DNA from 2 places in the Faecalicatena orotica genome. Region 1 is predicted to be linked to the other one. Evidence: predicted binding sites of a transcription regulator. Region 1 holds the regulator's gene; the other holds the start of a gene.

Region 1 (3,776 bases):
AAAGTGTGTGAATGCACCTTCCAGCTCCACGTAGGGCAGACGGCTGATTTTTTGAATTTTTTTTACACTGTCATGGTCTGGCAGAAAGCCAAGCCGTCCCATCCCAGTGTCTATTTTGATATGGAATCGTGCGGTTTTTCCGAGACGGTCAGCTGCTTTTGCAATCTCTGATGCTGTTTCTTCCATGTAAATTGTGGCACGGATGTCGTATTCCAACATCTCCTCATACTGTTCCGGAAAGATACAGCCAAGAACTAGAACAGGCTTCTTAATCCCAGCCTTTCTTAGTAAAACAGCCTCCTCCAGAGTTGCCGTTGCAAATCCCCAGACATCGTTATTTTCCTCAAGCATTCGGGCAATCGGTACCGCACCGTGTCCATAACCGTCTGCCTTGACAACGGCTATAAGCTGTGCGCCGTCCCCAATCCGCAGTTTCATCTGTTCCATATTATATGCAACTGCATCCAGGTCTACCCTGACAAATACTCTGCTGTATTGTTTCATTTTCCCATACTCTCCTCTGTCTTTTTTGTGCAGGAAGCAATTCCCGCGATCAAATCCTCTGCCAGTACACTGTAAGAACCCTTTGCGGCTTTTGCCTCATCGCCGCCACAGGCATGCAGGTAAACGCCCAGTACAGCCGCCTCATAAGGATCCATATGTTGTGCAAGAAGGCCGGCAATTACCCCCGCAAGGACATCGCCGGAACCGGCTTTTGCCATAGAACTGTTTCCCGCAGTATTTACAAAATTATGTTTTTTCCTCTTAGCCACAACCGTCCTTGCATCTTTCAGGACACACACAACACCATATTTTTCTGTAAAGGCTTTTACCTTTTCAAAACGTTCTTCCTGAAGTTCCGCTACCGAACAGCCGAGAAGGCCGGACATTTCTTTCATATGCGGTGTCAGGATAAGAGGTCTCTCTGTCGTTATCAAGAGTTCGGGATGACAGCTTAATATATTCAGTCCGTCTGCATCAGCCACACAGGGGACCCTGACTTCTTTCAGTGTCGTTTCCAGAATACTTTCTGAAAGCCTGCTCTGCCCCAGACCGCATCCAATACATACCACGTCCGCCCAGCCAAGCAGGTTCTTTAGTTTTTCCTCTTCAAATTCAGTATATGTTGAGATGATGGCTTCGGGGAGTAGCTGCTGCAGAATCACGCGGTTATCCTCTGAGGTATAGATCTGAACAAGTCCCGCCCCGCTTGTATAAGCAGCCTTTGCACTTAAGTAGGCGGCACCGGACATGCCCTTGCTTCCTGTAATCATCAGGACCTTCCCGTAAGTGCCCTTATGGGAGTTCGGTCGTCTGGGCGGCATAAGGTCCGGCAGATCTTTTTTCTCATAGGTATAACAGATATCATTTTCCTTTTCAAATAATCCGCATTGGATACCAATATCAGCCACAACTGTCTTTCCTGCATACATATGCCCGGGATGGAGGATCAGTCCCAGCTTTTCACACTGGAAGGTAACTGTCAAATCTGCCTGAAAAGCACAGCCAAGCACCCTGCCCGTGGCAGAACAGATCCCGGACGGGATGTCTACGGCCACTTTCTGCCCGCTTAAAGCATTCATTTTTACGATAGACTCCAGATAGTCCCCCGTGATTTCTCTATTGAGTCCTACCCCGAAAACTGCATCCACTATAGTAGTATATTCCTGACGGCATACAGTTGTTACCATCGGCACGCCACATTTTTCTGCAATTTCCTTCTGCCTGCGGCAGTCGGCACTCATGGAGGATTCATGGCCCACAAATACGGCCGTAGCATCATATCCTTTTTCTTTCAGCAGCCGGGCAACGGCAAAACCATCCCCGCCATTGTTGCCGGAACCGCAGAATATAAGTGGTTTTTCCAGATTGATTTGTTCCCGCTCCATAGCTTCCACAACTTTTAAGGCGGCCCGCTCCATTAAAACCAGGGACGGCAGGCCAATCTCATTGATGGTAAAGCTGTCCGCTTTCTGCATCCATTCCCCTGTAGGCAGATATCTCATATGCTCTTCCTCCTTGTTTACTTTCAAATTTCCCAAAATACGCCGAAATGAAATGACGTGTAAAAAAGGCACCGCCTTCGTTACACGTCCTGAACGTCTTTGTTAAACTCAAATTTCTACTGTTTACGCTTTGCTGCCGTGTTCCTCATTATAGCTTGTGATATTGTAGGAAAGTTTCATCAGACTATCTGAGAGGTGTACACTCTCTACAATGACATCATCCGGAAGGTTTAGATCCGTATGTGCAAAGTTCCAGATAGCTTTAATTCCATTTGCTACAAGCAGGTCTGCTACTTCTATTGCTTTTGATTTTGGAATCGTAAGCGCTGCAATTTCTATTTCGTTATGTTTTAAAAAGTCTTTTAATTCATCCATCATGCGGACCGGTATGCCGCGGATAGAAACACCTTCGAGTCTCGGATTCACATCGAACAGTCCTTTCAGACTGAAACCACTCTTCTCAAAAGACGCGTAATTCGCAAGTGCCTGCCCGAGATTGCCGGCTCCAATTATAATCATATTATGCTGTCTGTTTAAACCGAGGATCTTCCCGATCTCTGTATAAAGATACTTTACGTTATATCCATAGCCCTGTTGTCCAAAGCCGCCGAAATTATTTAAATCCTGACGGATCTGTGAAGCAGTGACACTCATCTTCTTGCTCAGGTCATTTGACGAAATCCGCTCAACCCCTGCATCCAGTAATTCTCCCAAATATCTGTAATATCTTGGCAGCCTTCCTATTACCGCACGTGATATTTCTCTCTCTTCCACAGTTATCACCCTCCAAACTTAGTCTAGTACATCGTTTTGTAATGATCTATGCTCTTCATAATATGATACATAGGTACTTACAAAACAATGTACCGAATTTTATTATATAGAATTGTGTGGACAAAGTCAATTTTTTAGTTGTATTTTACTTTATTTTCGCTATAATGAAATAAGTATGTATTTCCTTATTACGGCCAAAACGCTGTAAAATAAGGCACACTTAAGATGCAGGAGGTTAATTATGATACTCGCATGTCATAATCTTAATAAATCATTCGGAGACCAGCTGATCGTAAAAGACGGGTCTTTCCATATAGAAGACAGAGAAAAGGCCGCACTTGTCGGCGTAAACGGGGCGGGCAAATCCACCATTTTAAAGATGATCGTGAAGGAAGAGCCCATAGACAGCGGTGAGGTTGTTCTGACAAGGGGGAAGACGCTTGGCTACCTTGCACAGCAGCAGAAGCTGGAAAGCGGACGTTCCATTTATGAGGAGGTCAAGACCGCTAAGGCCGATATTATTGCAATGGAACAGCAAATCCGCACGATCGAACATGAATTGAAGTCATTAAACGGTGAGGAACTTGAGAAGCGGCTGGAAACCTATAACCGCCTTATGTCACAGTTTGAAGCACAGAATGGATATGCCTATGAAAGTGAGATCACCGGCGTCTTAAAAGGTCTTGGTTTTGGTGAAGAAGATTTTAATAAGATGACGGACACCCTTTCTGGCGGGCAGAAAACCCGTGTCTCCCTCGGTAAGCTGCTGCTGACCAAACCGGATATCCTGCTCCTTGATGAACCGACGAACCATCTGGACCTGAATTCCATCACCTGGCTGGAAACCTATCTTCTGAACTACCCGGGTGCTGTTTTTATTGTATCCCATGACCGTTTCTTCCTGAACCGTGTCGTGACAAAGGTAATCGAAGTTGAGAATGGGGCTGTCCGCATGTATGCCGGGAATTACAAGGCGTATGCGGATAAGAAACAGCA
Region 2 (3,776 bases), on a different contig from region 1:
AGATTCTTGCAAAGGCAAGGAAAGAAAAACTTCCTATAGTAGATGCAGAAGGAAACTTGAAGGGTCTGATCACCATTAAGGATATCGAAAAGCAGATCAAATACCCGTTATCAGCGAAGGACGAACAGGGCCGCCTGCTCTGTGGAGCCGCAATCGGAATTACAGCAAACTGTCTGGAGAGGGTCGAGGCACTTGTACGCGCGAAAGTGGATGTTGTCGTTATGGATTCTGCACACGGACATTCTGCAAATGTTCTGCGCACCGTACGCATGGTAAAAGAAAAATATCCAGACCTTCAGGTGATTGCAGGAAATGTGGCTACAGGTGCGGCAGCAAAGGCTCTGATAGAGGCTGGTGTAGATGCTGTTAAGGTAGGAATAGGACCAGGTTCCATCTGTACAACACGTGTCGTAGCAGGAATTGGTGTGCCGCAGGTTACAGCGGTTATGAACTGCTATGAGGCCGCGAAAGAATATGGTATCCCGGTTATAGCAGACGGCGGTATCAAATATTCAGGGGATATGACAAAGGCAATCGCAGCCGGTGCAAATGTATGTATGATGGGAAGTATCTTTGCGGGATGCGACGAGAGCCCGGGAACATTCGAATTATTCCAGGGAAGGAAATATAAAGTATACCGCGGCATGGGTTCCATCTCTGCAATGGAGAACGGAAGCAAAGACAGATACTTCCAGGCTGATGCGAAGAAGCTTGTTCCGGAGGGTGTGGAAGGACGTGTTGCTTACAAGGGAACAGTAGAAGACACTGTGTTCCAGCTGATGGGCGGACTTCGTTCCGGCATGGGATACTGTGGAACAGCTACCATCGAAGATTTGAAGGAGAACGGTCAGTTCGTTAAGATTTCCGCTGCTTCACTGAAGGAAAGCCATCCGCATGATATTCATATCACAAAGGAAGCACCAAACTACAGCGTGGATGAATAAGAGAGCTGTCAGTAAGACTGAATAATTAATAATAACTCAATATTAAATAAAAAGTGAGGAAAAGGAAGACGCTTAAATCCAGTCTTGTTTCCTCACTTTTTCTGTTTGTCTAACTGTTTTTATCGATATCAATTGGTTTGTTGGCGAATAAGGTTGATAATATGATAGATGTACTTGTGGTTCCATATCTTTTCAACTGGTCAATCAGGTGTTCTAATTCGGAAGATTCGTGAAGTGCTGCCAACAGCATTGCATTATGTATACCGACTACTCTGTGATGCTCCAGAATCTGCGGGCAGGAACTGCAGAAACTGCTGAATGCTGCATATTTCATGGGTATAACGTCTACGGCAATAAAGACAGTCAGGCTTTTGGAGAGCTTGGCAGGGTTTATACGGGCGTGGTACCCCTGAATGACACCTGATTCTTCCAGACGGCGTATACGCTCTGTGACTGAGGGGGCGGACAGGTTTACCTGCTGGCTAATTTGCTTGATCGAGGTTCGGGCATTTTGCTGTAAAATCTTCAAAATTTTGTAATCTGTTTTGTCCATCTTTATCTCCTTTTTAAATAAGGTTTTTAATTATGTATTCTTTCTTTTTTTATGTTTTGGATTATGTTTACCTTTTTTTAATTATATACCAAAAATAATTAGAATTGTATACTGAATATAAAAAAGGAGGATACGAAATGAAAAAATTAAATCAACCTATCACTGGAATCTGTTCATTTGCAAAGTACCCTATTTGCACAGATCTGGAGGAACTGGATGCGGACATCGCAGTGCTTGGTGTTCCCTATGACCTTGGGGTTGGATTTTTATCCGGGGCCCGTCTCGGACCCAGACGAATCAGGGAGGTATCTACACATTATGCGCGCGGTGATGCAGGGTTTTATGATCCTGAAACACAGGAACAGCTATTGGCGGCACCGATCAGGGTGGTTGACTGCGGTGATGCAGATGTGCTGCATGGGGATATCGAATATTCTTTTAAAAGTATTGAAGAATCTGTGAGAAAAATATTGGAAAAAGGTGCGGTTCCGGCAATCATGGGAGGGGACCATTCCATTACAATTCCTGTGGGGCGTGCGCTGTCGTGCCTTGGCAGTGAAATCTGTATCGTGCATATTGATGCACATTTAGACTGGACTGACCATGTGGGTCCGCAATATTATGGAAATGGAAGCCCTATGAGAAGACTTTCGGAGATGGATCATATTGGCCCGATGATACAGATCGGGATGAGAGGACTTGGGTCAAGTAAGCGGGCAGATTTTGAAGATGCGGAAAAATATGGAAGTATTGTGGTTCCGGCAAAAGAAGTACACAGAACAGGGATGCAGGAAGTGCTGAAAAAAGTACCGAAGGCAGAGAAATATTTTATTTCTCTGGACATTGACGGTTATGACATTTCAATTGCTCCGGGAGTCGGATCACCGTCACCGGGGGGCTTATACTATGATGAAGTAGCAGAATTGCTGGCAGGAGTCTGCAGCATGGGGGAAATTGTGGGATTTGATTTGGTAGAGGTTGCACCGCAGTATGACCCTGCCGGAGTGACTCCCCGTGTTGCCGCAATGACAATGCTGAATCTTATGGGGCAGATTATGAAGCATAAAAAATCCTGATAAAGATAGGGGGAGAAATGATGAAACGTTTTTTTGCTCGGGCAACAAAGAAACATACTGAGGTAAATCCTTTCTTTGCACTACTTATTATCTTGGTAATTGCAACTATTTTTTCCAACATTATTCCAAGTGGAATGTATGAAAGGCTTTCCGTAGACGGAAGGATGGTAGTCGACCCGGATAGCTTCCAATATGTAGATAAACACTATGTAGGTATTTCAGATTTTTTCTTATCTTTTTACCAAGGCTTTAACAATGCAGCCAGTTTAATGGCGATGCTGTTTTTTGCAGGAGGGGCCTTTGGTGTTGTAAAGCGTATCGGCCTGCTTGAAACTGCGATAAAAGCTCTCGCACATAAGCTCAAGCATACGAGTTTTTATGTCATTGCATTCATTCTTATGCTTGCAATCGGGACACAGGTGGCATTTACAAGTATGTGGGAACTTAGCGTAGTGATTATTCCCATGATCGTCCCCCTTGTACTTGCACTCGGATATGATGTGGTAGTCGGGGCTGGGATTGTCATGCTTGCCGCATGCGCCGGTTTCGGGGCGGCGATGACAAATCCGCTGTTTACTGCTATTGCACATAAACTGGCGGAGCTCCCGATTTATTCGGCACTTGGATACCGGGCTGTCTGTTTCGGGGTGATACTGTTTATCTGTTATCTTTATCTGATGCGGTATGCAAAAAAGATTAAGAAGGACCCGTCTAAAAGCCTGATGAATGGAATGAATACAAAATACACAGCGATTAAAGAGGAAGCAGTGACCTTTACCCCTGCATTAATCCGTGCCGGAATTGCATTTTTAGCAGTTTTTGCGTTTTTGCTTTTCGGTACAGTCAGGATGGGTTTTGATTTTCCGCAGATGGCAGCATGCTTTGTGGCAATGACATTTGCAACAGGGCTTGCATACGGGAGTGGGCTTAATGAGATATGTGACATGATGGGCGAGGGCATGAAAGATTTGTTTTATGCTGCTATGGTTATGTTGTTTGCACGCGCTATCCTGTATATTCTGGAGGAGGCGATGGTGGTGGATACGATTATTGCTTTTCTGGCAAGGCTTGTTGTTGGGAAGTCTTCCCTGATTACTGCGAACATGCTGCTTGTTATGCAGACAATCATTAACTTTTTAATACCGTCGGGCAGCGGGCAGGCAGCAATTACGATCCCGATTATTGTTCCATTGGCGGATATGG

The links. The regulator Rex, encoded in region 1, represses fermentation and respiration genes when NADH is low (regulators of the CRP and FNR family bind a similar motif). The targets are predictions, from matches to a motif close to ATTGTTAANTANTTAACAAT.
Region 2: the regulator Rex is predicted to act here: its motif matches at 1,571-1,590, upstream of speB (agmatinase).

What each region holds. Positions count from the first base shown of each region.
Region 1 covers NZ_CAJJZH010000011.1:26,941-30,716, reverse strand. Annotated here, with positions in the region: gene alr (alanine racemase) at 1-504, opposite strand, end outside; gene ABIN22_RS19665 (NAD(P)H-hydrate dehydratase) at 501-2,006, opposite strand; gene ABIN22_RS19660 (redox-sensing transcriptional repressor Rex) at 2,130-2,780, opposite strand; gene ABIN22_RS19655 (ABC-F family ATP-binding cassette domain-containing protein) at 3,022-3,776, shown strand, end outside.
Region 2 covers NZ_CAJJZH010000004.1:211,973-215,748, forward strand. Annotated here, with positions in the region: gene guaB (IMP dehydrogenase) at 1-944, shown strand, start outside; gene ABIN22_RS10480 (Lrp/AsnC family transcriptional regulator) at 1,054-1,497, opposite strand; gene speB (agmatinase) at 1,635-2,573, shown strand; gene ABIN22_RS10490 (YfcC family protein) at 2,594-3,776, shown strand, end outside.